DNA from 4 places in the Pseudomonas arabinosi genome. Region 4 is predicted to be linked to each of the others. Evidence: predicted binding sites of a transcription regulator. Region 4 holds the regulator's gene; each other region holds the start of a gene.
The links. The regulator FliA, encoded in region 4, starts transcription of late flagellar genes. The targets are predictions, from matches to a motif close to CTAAAGTTTNNNNNNNNNNNGCCGNTAA.
Positions count from the first base shown of each region.

Region 1: ACMXYJ_RS24370 (methyl-accepting chemotaxis protein) is a predicted target of FliA. The motif match lies at 1,297-1,324, and genes of this name have one in related genera.
Region 2: ACMXYJ_RS02290 (methyl-accepting chemotaxis protein) is a predicted target of FliA. The motif match lies at 1,384-1,411, and genes of this name have one in related genera.
Region 3: motA (flagellar motor stator protein MotA) is a predicted target of FliA. The motif match lies at 1,569-1,596, and genes of this name have one in related genera.

Region 1 covers NZ_CP180480.1:5,208,039-5,211,247, reverse strand. Annotated here, with positions in the region: gene ACMXYJ_RS24370 (methyl-accepting chemotaxis protein) at 1-1,255, opposite strand, end outside; gene ACMXYJ_RS24365 (Na+/H+ antiporter family protein) at 1,626-2,942, shown strand; partial or broken gene ACMXYJ_RS24360 (cache domain-containing protein) at 3,134-3,209, shown strand, end outside.
Region 2 covers NZ_CP180480.1:510,656-513,864, forward strand. Annotated here, with positions in the region: gene ACMXYJ_RS02280 (NorM family multidrug efflux MATE transporter) at 1-253, opposite strand, end outside; gene ACMXYJ_RS02285 (LysR substrate-binding domain-containing protein) at 413-1,333, shown strand; gene ACMXYJ_RS02290 (methyl-accepting chemotaxis protein) at 1,517-3,209, shown strand, end outside.
Region 3 covers NZ_CP180480.1:6,659,554-6,662,762, reverse strand. Annotated here, with positions in the region: gene ACMXYJ_RS30910 (HDOD domain-containing protein) at 1-1,498, opposite strand, end outside; gene motA (flagellar motor stator protein MotA) at 1,665-2,516, shown strand; gene motB (flagellar motor protein MotB) at 2,520-3,209, shown strand, end outside.
Region 4 covers NZ_CP180480.1:2,116,277-2,119,485, reverse strand. Annotated here, with positions in the region: gene ACMXYJ_RS09880 (protein phosphatase CheZ) at 1-750, opposite strand, end outside; gene ACMXYJ_RS09875 (chemotaxis response regulator CheY) at 781-1,152, opposite strand; gene fliA (RNA polymerase sigma factor FliA) at 1,320-2,060, opposite strand; gene fleN (flagellar synthesis regulator FleN) at 2,057-2,887, opposite strand; gene flhF (flagellar biosynthesis protein FlhF) at 3,004-3,209, opposite strand, start outside.

The DNA of each region.
Region 1 (3,209 bases), 3.1 Mb from region 4:
GTTCGTCCTGCTTGTCGTAGGCCAAACGGCGGGTCAGATCGCCTTCGCCGCTGGCAATGTCTTCGAGCATGTGCGCCACACCCAGGATCGGCCTGGTCACGCTGCGGGCCATCAGCCACACCAGCAACAGGCCAATCAACGCGGCCAGCACACCCAGGCCGAGTTCGACCAGGGTGCCGGCAGTGTTGCTTTCATCGAGTTGTTTTTTCAGCGCTTCAGCGGGGCCGACCAGGACCTTCTCCGGCACCTCGAGCAACACGCCCCAGGACTTGCCACCGGGAATCGGCTGGAATGGCGACAGCACTTTGAGCTGTTGATTGTTGTGCAGGCTTTCGGTCTTGCTGCTGGTGGCGAGCATGCGGATCAGCTCTGCACCGTTGGCCTTGTCCACGGTGTCCAGGCGCTGGCTGAGCTTGCTGGCGTCCGGGCTGTAACCGGCCAGCAAACCGACCGGGCTGATGATGCTGACGTTGGTCTGGCCGTCATAGAGCTTCTTGCTCGCACCCTGGCTGACGGCTTGCAGGCTGTTGAGGTTGATGTCCACCGACAGCGAAGCGATGACTTTGCCGTTGACCATCAGCGGGAAAACGATGCTGGTCATCAGCACGTTCTGGCCGTCGATCACATAGAAGTAGGGTTCGATCACGCAGGGCTTGAGTGTCGTGCGCGGGCAGGTGAACCAGGCGTTGGCCGGTTCACCGCTGGGGCCGGTGCTGGTGTCGGCCATGTCGCTTTCCGGTAGCGCCATCGACGTCACCTTGCCTGGTGTCGGCTGCGACCAATAGAGCGCGAAACGGCCCTTGTCGTTGCTGCCCAACTCGGCCTGGCCGGCGAACAGATCGTCCTTGCCGTCCAGCGCGTTGGCTTCAAACACCAGCGAGAGGCCGAGCAGGTCCGGGTTGGCTTGCAGGGCCGACTTGACCTGACGCGTCAGGTCTTCACGCAGGTCAAAGGCATCGAGGAAGCGCTTCTCGGCCTGGTCGCGCAGGAACAGCACCTGACGCGAAAAGCCGTGGCCATATTGATAGGCGTCCATGAACTGCTGGCGAATGCCCAGCGCCTGGTTTTCACCCTGGGATTCGATCCGGGCCTGGGCCGCTTCGGTGAGCATCTCCATGCTGGATGCTTTCACCATCTCGGAGCTGTGCTCCATGCGATACAGCGAAAGACCCACCAGCAGGGTCACGATGCCGGCCAGGCACAATCCGGCCAGCAGGGTGATTTTCCATTGAATGGAAAGTTGTCTGAGCGACATGGAGACGTCCTTTATTCGATAAATATCTGAGACTCGGCACTATAACGGCCGTGATTTGGCATTCTTTATGCCGCTCGACGAATATCGAGGCACACAAACCTGTAGCAGCTGGCGCAGCCCTTGTGGGAGCGAGCTTGCTCGCGATAGCGGTGGATCAGGCAACACAAATGTCGACTGACACTCCGTCATCGCGAGCAAGCTCACTCCCACAAGGGCATCACCAGCGGCAACAAGTGATCGTGTTGGCTTTGACAAGGTGGCAGCGGTCCGGCACAGTGCGCGCCCTCTAATAAAACCCACTCATTAATCCGCTGGCGGCTCTTTGCAGACTGCCGGCCGGACTCTTTCCGTTTGCCTTGAGGTAACGATGATTAATGCTGTAATTGCCGCGGTCGGCGTCATGCTGATCCTCAGCCTGTCCCGCGTGCACGTAGTGATCGCGCTGATCGTGGGCGCCCTGGTGGGTGGTTTGACCGGTGGCCTGGGCATCGACGCGACACTCAAAGCCTTCAACAGCGGCCTCGGCGGCGGCGCGACGGTCGCATTGTCCTACGCATTGCTCGGCGCTTTCGCAGTGGCCATTGCCAAGTCCGGCCTCGCGCACGCGCTGGCAGACAAAGCCTTGCTGATGGTCGACCGCCAGCACGCCAGCGGTGGCCGACAGGTCAAATGGCTGTTGATCGGTCTGCTGTGGGTGGTGGCCATCGCTTCGCAGAACATTCTGCCGATACATATCGCCTTTATTCCGCTGCTGGTGCCGCCGCTTTTATATGTGCTGACCAAGCTGCAACTGGACCGCCGACTGATTGCCTGCGTCATGACCTTCGGCCTGATTACGCCGTACATGTTCTTGCCCGTGGGCTTCGGCAACATCTTCCTTAATGAAATCCTGTTGGCCAACGTCGCCCGTAGCGGTGTGGACATCAGCGGCATCAACGTCACCCATGCCATGGGGATTCCGGCATTGGGCATGGTCGTCGGGCTCGCGGTAGCGTTTGTCAGCTACCGCAAGAAGCGTGTCTACGATCTGGAAAAGATCGAGCAGGTCGAACAGGTCGCGGTGCAGTACAACCCGCTGAGCCTGATGGTCGCCGGTCTGGCCATCGCGGTGGCGTTCATCATTCAGCTGTTGCTGGACTCGATGATCATCGGTGCGCTGGCAGGCTTTCTGATTTTTTCGGTGTCGGGGATCGTGAAGTGGCGTGAAATCGATGACCTGTTCACCGAAGGCATGAAGATGATGGCGATGATCGGCTTCATCATGATCGCTGCCTCAGGTTTCGCCGAAGTGATGAAAGCCACCGGTGAGGTGCAGACACTGGTCGAAGCCTCGGCCTCGTGGATCGGCCACAGCAAAGGCATTGGCGCGTTGCTGATGTTGCTGGTTGGACTGTTGGTGACCATGGGCATCGGTTCGTCGTTTTCCACGGTACCGATCCTGGCCGCGATTTTTGTGCCGTTGTGCGTACAGTTGGGTTTCAGCCCGATCGCGATCGTGTGCATCGTCGGGACTGCCGGTGCGCTGGGCGATGCCGGTTCGCCGGCGTCGGACTCGACCCTCGGCCCGACCTCGGGCCTGAACATCGACGGCCAGCATCACCACATCTGGGACACCGTGGTCCCGACCTTCCTGCACTACAACCTCCCGTTGCTGGCGTTCGGCTGGGTGGCGGCGATGGTCCTCTAAACACAATTCCCCTGTGGGAGCGAGCCTGCTCGCGAAGGCGGCGGCACATCCAGCATTGATGTGACTGACATACCGCTTTCGCGAGCAGGCTCGCTCCCACATTTGATTGGGGGTGACCTTCACTCAACTTTTGTCCTGACGTGCCGTTAAAGCCTTTAACCACGCCAATAAAATCAAAAGAGTGAACCGTCATGCGCATGAGCCTGAAGGCTAAAGTCCTGTCCCTTGCCGTCCTCCCGGTGTTGCTCTTTGCGCTGGTCATCAGCC
Region 2 (3,209 bases), 1.6 Mb from region 4:
CGCCGACGATGTCGCCGGCACCCTGGCGGATGGCCACGAGGGTGCCGACCGCGGCGATCACCCCAATGCAGAAAATCGACACGAACGAGTAAGTCGCTGCGCCCAGGCCGCCACCGGCCAGCGCCTCTGGACTCAGGCGCGCCATCATCAAGGTGTCGGTGAGGACCATCAACATGTGCGCCAACTGCGAGGCAATCAACGGCCCCGCCAGCCGCAGGATGGCCCAGAGTTCGGTACGTGCTGGATGCTGCATGGTCATCACGCTCGATAATTAAAGAGGGACAGGAAAGCGTCGATTCTCGGCGCTCTACAGGGTTTGCACAAAGGGATAAAAAGGATGGGTTGCATGATTCAAACTCATGCTGGAGAGTTTCTGCTAGGTTGACCGAATCCCGCTATAGGAGCTTTCCGAATGTCTCGTCGTCTTCCTCCCTTGTATGCTCTGCGCGCATTCGAAGCGGCGGCGCGGCACAGTTCGTTTACCCGTGCGGCCGAAGAATTATCGATCACCCAAAGCGCGGTCAGCCGGCACATTCGTACGCTCGAAGAGCATTTTGCCTGTCGGCTGTTTCACCGCAGTGGGCGCAATTTGCAACTGACCGAGTCGGCGCGGCTGATCCTGCCCGGCATTCGCGAAGGCTTCACCGCCCTGGAGCGGGCCTGCAATACCTTGCGCGCCGAAGATGACATCCTGCGCATGAAAGCGCCGTCGACCCTGACCATGCGCTGGCTGCTGGCACGGCTCAGCCGCTTTCGGCACCTGCAACCGGGTAACGAGGTGCAATTGACCAGCGCCTGGATGGACGTCGACTCGGTGGACTTCAACCATGAACCGTTCGACTGCGCCGTCATCCTCAGCAACGGAAATTTCCCGCCGGACTGGGAGGCGAGTTTCCTGTTCCCGGAAGAGCTGATTCCAGTCGGCGCGCCGAATCTTCTGCAGGATCAACCGTGGGATGTTGCACGGCTGGCCAACGCCGAACTGCTGCACCCGACGCCGGACCGACGTGACTGGCGCAGTTGGCTGGAACGCATGGGGCTGGCGGATCAGGTGTCGCTCAAGGGCGGGCAGGTGTTCGACACGCTGGAACTGGGCATGATCGCCGCCGCCCGAGGTTATGGCGTGTCCATGGGCGATCTGCTGATGGTGGCGGAAGATGTGGCTCAGGGACGTCTGAGTCTGCCGTGGCCGACGGCCGTCGCCAGCGGTGAGAAATATTACCTGGTCTGGCCGAAAACTCGCCCCGGTGGTGAACGTTTGCGCAGGCTCAGCGACTTCCTGCAAGGCGAAGCCCGAGCAATGGAATTGCCCGACGTTCAACACTTGGGCTGAATCGATAGAGCCGCCGCAATAGCGGCCTTGAGCCATATCCCGGTTAATTACTCAAGTATTCAGATTTTCCGCCGAAAATGCAGGTGGAACCTTCGTGCAGGTTCGACGCAATTCCCATTATTAGAATTTTGCTGAGTGTGCAACCAGATCAAGGAGGATCCGGTCGCTCGGCCAGGAGCTGTCATGTCTCAACCACGTGCCCGGATCGCCTCACAGCTTGGTCTTGCGCTTGCCGTGATACTGGCGATTGTCATCAGCGGCAGTACCGTGTTCGCCCTGCGTTCGCTGGACACCGCCAACCTCGCCACCCGCGAAGAGCACCTGGCCAGTGAAGCCCGGCTGCTGGCGGATCAGCTGAGCACCTTTCACGGCACGTTGCGTGAAAGCACCCAACGCTTGGCCGGTCTGTTCGAGAAGCGCTTCAGCGCCGGGTTGAGCGTGCACCCGGACGAGCCGGTGGCCGTGGCGGGCACCCAGACCCCGGGCCTGCACCTGGGTAGCGAAGTGTTGAACAACAATTTCAAGGAAGTGGACGAGTTCAAGCAAATGACCGCCGGCGTGGCGACGGTGTTTGTGCGCAGCGGCGAAGACTTCATTCGGGTCAGCACGTCCCTGAGCAAACAGGACGGCAGCCGAGCCATCGGTACGCTGCTCGATCACGCCAATCCGGCGTATGCCCGCTTGATGGCAGGGCAGGCCTACGTCGGTCGCGCCTTGTTGTTCGAACGCTCCTACATGACTCAGTACACCCCCGTACGTGACAGCGGCGGTAAGGTGATTGCTGTTCTGTTCGTAGGATTCGATTACACCGACGCTCAGAACGCGCAGTTCGCCAACCTCAAACGCTTCCGTATCGGCCAGACCGGTTCCTTGGCGTTGCTCGATGACCAAGGCAAATGGCTGGTGCCAATCGCGGGCGTACAAGCGCTGGATCAGGCGACGCCGACCATCGTTGGCTTGGCGAAAACGCCGGGCAAGGGCGAGTTCTGGAGCGACAAGTCCGAAGATTTCTACAGCATTGCCGTACCGTTTGAAGGCGGCCCATGGTCGGTCGTAGCGAGCATGCCGAAAACCGAAATCCGTGCCGTGACCTGGAGTGTCGGCATTCAATTGGCGATTGGCAGTCTGCTGGCGATGTTGATCGCTGTAGGTTCAGCGGTCTGGTTGCTGCGCAGCAAACTCGCGCCTTTGGGTGATCTGGTGCGTCAGGCGGAAGCCTTGGGTGCCGGTGATTTGAGCGTGCGGCTGAACGTATCGAGCAACGACGAGATCGGTCAACTGGCCCGTGCGTTCAACCAGATGAGCCAAGCGCTGTCGACCATGGTCGAGCACATCCGCAAGGCCTCGCAAGAGGTCAACAGCCGCGCCCAGGCCTTGTCCGGTCTGTCCGGTGGCGCCTATGAAGGCATGGAGCAGCAGTCAGGCGAAATCACCAGCATGGCCGGCGCCGTTGAAGAGTTCAGCGCCACCTCCCTGAACATCGCCGACAACATGGGCAACACCCAGCGTCTGGCCCAGGAAAACGCACAGCAAACCCAGATCGGTCGTACGTCGATGGACGAAGCGTCCTCGTCCCTGGAGCAAATCGCTGGCGCGCTGAACAGCACGGCGACGGTGATCAATACCTTGGGTCAGCGCTCCCAGGAAATCGGCGGCATTGTCGGTGTGATTACCTCGATTGCCGATCAAACCAACCTGCTGGCGCTCAATGCCGCCATCGAAGCCGCACGTGCCGGCGAGCAGGGTCGTGGTTTTGCGGTCGTGGCCGATGAAGTTCGCAACCTGGCGTCACGTACTCGCCAGGCGACGGACGAGATTTCCGGGATGATCCAGAGCATTCAACTGGAAACCGGTAACGCCATCAGCACCATGGAAC
Region 3 (3,209 bases), 2.4 Mb from region 4:
TGCATTGCGCGGTTTTGCCAAAGGCTTGCACGGTGATTTCCGAGAACGGCCCGCCGCCCTGATCCGCCACCACAATCATGATGACCCGGCCGTTATTGACCAGTGAGCGCAACAGCAAGTGTTCGCCGCCGAACTGTGAGCGCAGGCTGGCCGGTAACAGGGCTGAGAATTGTGCATTGTTGGCCGGCGTCAGGCGTACCTGGGCTTGCTGCGAGAGCAGGCGTTGCAGCACGGTGCTCTGGCTGACGGCGAAGTTCAGACTGGCCACTTCTTTTGGCAGCCCGGCCGTCTGGTGCACTCGCAGATTGTCATGGGTACGGTCGGCCATCAGGATCATCACCCGACGCATGCCGCACGCGACCAAAGCGTCCCGGGCAGACGTGGTCAAGTGCATGGCATTGGTGAAGCGACTCGGCTCGACCAGCAACTCGGCACACTGTCTGCGCCATTTCGCCAGGTCTTCGGCAGTCGGTGCCGGGGCCGGCAGCAATCCGGCGTGGACACGGTTCATGCCCCACGGCCAGATCAGCGACACGGCCGGGTGCCAAAGGTCTGGCATTGCATGATGACGGGCGCTGTTGGCGGCCTGTTGGTGCAACTGCTGCTGCACTTCGTCCATCGGCATTTGCAGGTAAAGGCTGGTCAGATACTGCCAGCGCTCACTGTGCGGACCGTCCCAGGCCTGTTGCGCCGACAGCGCCAGACCGTTGGCCAGCAGCACCGTATTGGCCGGTTGATTGAGCCAGCGGCGCAGGGTCGGATCGTCATCGAGGCGGTTCTGCTGGCGCAATGGATGATCGCTGTCGCGCGCGATGCGTAGCACTTTCACCAGCTCACGTTGCTCGTTGAGCAGCAGCCGATAACCCTGCTGCACCCAGATCGGCAGGCGCCAGATGTCCACGAGCGCCAGGCAGATGTCCAGCAGGCGAGCGCCGAACAATTGCTTTTCAACTTTGTACGCCGACTCGCCTTTATGAATGACCCGCAGCTCCCATTCTTCGAGCAGCTGCGGATGAGTCAATGCCATCGGCCAGAGCGGCGAGAGAAACAGCAGGCTGCCCCAGTGGATGTCCTGCCACAGCCGCGCCAGGCGACTGGCGAAAAAACCGTTGGCCTGTTGGGTCGCGTGCTGGCTGATCAACTGCAGCTGACGCAGGGCCACCGGGATTTCCAATTGCGGCTGGGCGGGCAACCGGGCGAGCAGTGCTTCGGTGCGCTTCAAACCGAGGCGATTGATCGCCACCTCAAGGTTTTCCGCAGGCTCGGTCATGCTGCCGTGGGTGTGACGATTGGCTTCGCGAATCACGCTCAAGGCCAGCGCGGGGCTGTCCTGTATCAGTTCGGCAATATCGCGCAAAGAGCTGCGACTGTTGGCGATGGCCTTGCAGACGCGGTCATGACTGGCTTGCGGAACGGGCAGGCGCACGCCATCGAGAAGCTTGACCCAGCCTTCGAGAGTGGTTGGTTTTAGAGTTGGAACGTTCGTTTCGTTAGCCATGGTTGGACGCGATCATCGTCTGCATTACCTATGCCCGGAGCGGGCCAAATTGGCTTTTCGCCTGAACTGGCTATAGTCTGGCGCAGTTTTGCCGATAAGTAGAAGAAGAGATTTTTTAACTTCCGAATATGACCTTGAACCCGACTCAGTAAGTGCTCTCCTACCTATGGCTAAAATTATCGGCATCATCGTCGTATTCGCGAGCGTGCTCGGCGGATACGTGCTTTCCCACGGCAAGATTGCCGCCCTGATTCAGCCCTTCGAGGTGTTGATTATCGGTGGCGCGGCCCTCGGCGCATTCCTCCAGGCCAACCCTAGTTACATGACCATGCACGTACTCAAGAAATCCTTGGGCATGTTCACTTCGCGGTTCACCCACACGTTCTATCTGGAAGTGCTGGGCCTGATCTACGAGATCCTCAACAAGAGCCGCCGCGAAGGCATGATGGCGATCGAAGGCGACATCGAAGATGCCGCCGCGAGCCCGATCTTCGCCAAATACCCTGCTGTATTGAAAGACGAACGCATGACCGCGTTCATCTGCGATTACCTGCGCATCATGTCCTCCGGCAACATGGCGCCCCATGAGCTTGAAGGCCTGTTCGACATGGAGCTTTACAGCCTCAAGGAAGACCTCGAGCATCCGTCCCACGCGGTGAACGGCATTGCCGACGCCATGCCTGGTTTCGGTATCGTCGCGGCGGTACTCGGTATCGTGGTGACCATGGCTTCCCTGGGTGAAGGCGATCAGAAATCCATCGGCCTGCACGTCGGTGCGGCCCTCGTCGGTACCTTCTTCGGTATTCTCGCGGCATACGGTTTCTTCGGTCCGCTGGCCCATTCCCTGGCCCACGATGCCAAGGAAGAACTGAACGTCTACGAAGCCATCAAGGCCTCGCTGGTGGCTTCCGCTTCCGGCATGCCGCCGTCGCTGGCGGTAGAGTTCGGCCGCAAGGTTCTGTACCCGGCGCACCGTCCTAGCTTTGCTGAGCTGGAACAAGCGGTTCGCGGTCGCTAAGTCATGGAAAATAACCAGCCGATAATCATCAAGCGCGTCAAGCGCATCGCCGGCGGGCACCACGGGGGCGCCTGGAAAATCGCCTTCGCGGACTTCGCGACGGCGATGATGGCGTTCTTCCTGGTGCTGTGGCTGCTGTCCACCGCAACACCCGAACAGAAGATCGCCATCGCCGGTTACTTCAAGGACCCGGTCGGCTTTTCGGAAAGCGGCACGCCGTACATCATCGACCTGGGCGGCACACCGACCCTGGCGCCGGAGAGCACCCTCAACCCCGAGGTGAAATCCCAGCCGCAGCCAGACAAGGTGACCATCGACACCGAGCAGGTTGAAGGCATGGCCGAGCAGGTCGAGAAGGAACGTCTCGAGCTGTTACTGCAAGAACTGCAGACCAAGGTCGAAGAGAACCCGCAGCTGAAGAAATTCAAAGATCAGATCAGTTTCGAAATCACGCCGGACGGTTTGCGCATCCAGATCGTGGACGCCGAAAACCGGCCGATGTTCGACTCAGGCTCAGCTCGCCTGAAGCCGTACTTTGAAGACATCCTGCTGGCCATGGCCGACACCATCAAAGCGGTGCCGAACAAGATCAGCATCAGTGGCCACACCGATGCCAAACCGTACACGGGCACGGGTGATTTCGGTAACTGGGAGCTCTCGGCCAACCGTGCCAACGCGGCACGTCGAGCGCTG
Region 4 (3,209 bases):
CTGACCGGACACAACGTCTTCTCTTTTATCGGCATGAATCTGCGGACCTTCACCCTGAGAGAGATGTTTTTGCGGATCTTTTTCTGCCAGCATCGCTTCACGGTCATGTTCGATGCCCGCAAAGCGGTCCACCTGACTGGCCATAAGCACGAGCTTGAGCAGGTTGCTTTCAACTTCGGTGACCAATTGGGTCACACGCTTGATCACCTGACCGGTGAGGTCCTGGTAATCCTGAGCGAGCAGGATGTCGTTGAGGTTGCCCGACACAACGCGATTGTCTTCGCTGCTGCGTGTCAGGAAACCGTCGACTCGCCGGGCCAGCTCGCGGAACTCTTCAGCCCCGACTTCGCGACGCATGAACCGTCCCCAGTCGGTACTCAAGGCCTGGGCTTCGTTGCTCAGGCCATTGACCAGCGGCGTGGCGTTTTCCACCAGGTCCATGGTGCGGTTGGCTGCAGCTTCGGTCAGCTTGACCACATAACCCAGACGCTCGGTGGCGTCCGTGATCTGCGAGACTTCCTCGGCTTGCGGCATGTGCGGGTCAATCTGGAAATTGACGATCGCGCTATGCAGCTCGCGAGTGAGCTTGCCCACTTCCTGATACAGGCCACGGTCACGGGTCTGATTGAGCTCATGGATCAGTTGCACAGCGTCGCCGAACCTGCCTTTTTCAAGGCTTTCGACCAGTTCGACCGCGTGTTTTTTCAGAGTCGATTCGAAATCGCCCTGTGAAGACTCGTTATGCTCCATAGCTCCCCCGTGGCGGACTTGCTTTGCACATCAACCGATGCGTTCGAAGATCTTTTCAATCTTGTCTTTCAACGCCTGAGCCGTGAATGGCTTGACCACATAACCGTTCACACCCGCCTGAGCGGCTTCGATGATTTGCTCGCGCTTGGCTTCGGCCGTGACCATCAACACCGGCAGGTGTTTGAGTTTTTCATCGGCACGCACGTGGCGCAGCAGATCGATACCGGTCATGCCGGGCATGTTCCAGTCCGTTACCAGAAAGTCGATGCTGCCGCTGTTGAGAACCGGAATGGCAGTAGTGCCATCGTCGGCCTCGACCGTGTTGGTGAACCCAAGGTCACGCAACAGGTTTTTAATGATCCGCCGCATCGTTGAGAAGTCATCAACGATGAGGATTTTCATGTTCTTGTCCAATTCGACCTCCAAGCAGTCTTAAACGCGCCCAGCACCTGGACACGCCATTTCAATCAATCCGGCAAAGCACTCAATGACTGTCTGGAGCACAACAGATCGGGACCGGTACGGTTCAACACCCCACCAGCCGCGTTCGCAGTGTCCCCACACTGCCTTCAGCGCGCTCGCCACTCCCCCAAACGCCCCCGCAAACGGGCCGCGCACTGGCTGTGTAACTGGCTGACCCGAGATTCGCTGACCCCCAGGACCTCACCGATTTCCTTGAGATTCAACTCTTCGTCGTAGTACAGCGCCAACACCAGTCGCTCACGCTCCGGCAAATTGGCAATCGCGTCCGCCAGCGCCGCCTGGAAGCGTTCATCTTCCAGATCGCGTGACGGCTCGAGATGAGCACTGGCGCCATCCTCGTGCAGCCCTTCGTGTTCGCCGTCCTGCAACAGATCGTCGAAACTGAATAGCCGGCTGCCCAGGGTGTCGTTCAAAATCCCGTAATAATCGTCGAGACTCAATTGGAGTTCGGCCGCAACCTCGTGATCTTTAGCGTCACGACCGGTTTTAGCTTCAATCGAGCGAATGGCGTCGCTGACCATCCGGGTATTGCGGTGGACCGAACGTGGCGCCCAGTCCCCCTTGCGTACTTCGTCGAGCATCGCGCCACGGATTCGAATACCCGCGTACGTCTCGAAACTCGCGCCTTTGCTGGCGTCGTATTTGGTCGACACTTCAAGCAGGCCGATCATCCCGGCCTGGATCAGATCTTCAACCTGGACACTGGCTGGCAAACGCGCCAGCAAGTGATAGGCAATGCGTTTAACCAGTGGCGCGTAACGCTCGATCAGCTCGTACTGCGCATCACGTGCCGACTTCTTGTAGAGGTTATAGCCACTGGCTGTCATAGCACGGGTCCTGCGGTTTGTTGCACGAGGCGCTCGACGAAAAACTCCAGGTGCCCGCGCGGGTTCGCAGGCAGTGGCCAGGTATCGACCTTCTGTGCAATGGCCTTGAACGCCAGTGAGCACTTGGAACGCGGGAAGGCTTCGTAGACGGCGCGTTGCTTCTGCACAGCCTTGCGCACACTTTCGTCGTAAGGCACCGCGCCAACGTATTGTAAGGCGACATCAAGAAAGCGATCCGTGACCTTGGTCAACTTGGCGAACAGGTTGCGACCTTCCTGCGGGCTCTGGGCCATGTTGGCCAGGACGCGGAAGCGGTTCATGCCGTAATCGCGGTTCAGCAGTTTGATCAGTGCGTAGGCATCGGTGATCGAGGTCGGCTCGTCGCAGACCACCAGCAAGACTTCTTGCGCTGCGCGGACGAAACTGACGACCGAGTCACCAATGCCCGCAGCGGTGTCGATCACCAGCACGTCGAGGTTGTCGCCGATATCGCTGAACGCCTGGATCAGGCCGGCGTGTTGGGCCGGGCTCAAATGAACCATGCTCTGTGTGCCGGACGCGGCCGGGACGATGCGGATGCCGCCAGGGCCTTGCAACAGTACGTCGCGCAGCTCGCAGCGGCCTTCGATCACGTCGGCCAAAGTACGTTTGGGTGTCAGTCCCAGCAGGACGTCGACGTTCGCCAGCCCCAGATCGGCGTCCAACAGCATGACGCGTCGACCGAGCTCTGCTAAAGCCAGGGACAAGTTCACTGACACGTTAGTCTTCCCGACGCCACCTTTGCCGCCGGTCACCGCGATCACCTGTACGGGATGCATGCTGCCCATGAATTTTCTTTACCTTGTCTTACTTAGACGGAGGCCACATTACTGGCTGCGCGTTCACTAACTGAACAATGCATGGCAGACCATCGATGTAGGTACAAAAACTGTTCATTAATACCTCAGCCGACCTGCTTGGTCGGGCTGTGGTAAATATCAGCGAACATGTCAGCCATGGCTTCTTCGCTGGGTTCTTCTTGCATTTGCACGCTTACGGCGCGACTGACCAACTGATGACGACGCGGTAGATGCAAATCATCCGGAATCCGCGGGCCATCGGTCAGGTAGACCACCGGCAATTCATGACTGATGGCCAGGCTCAACACCT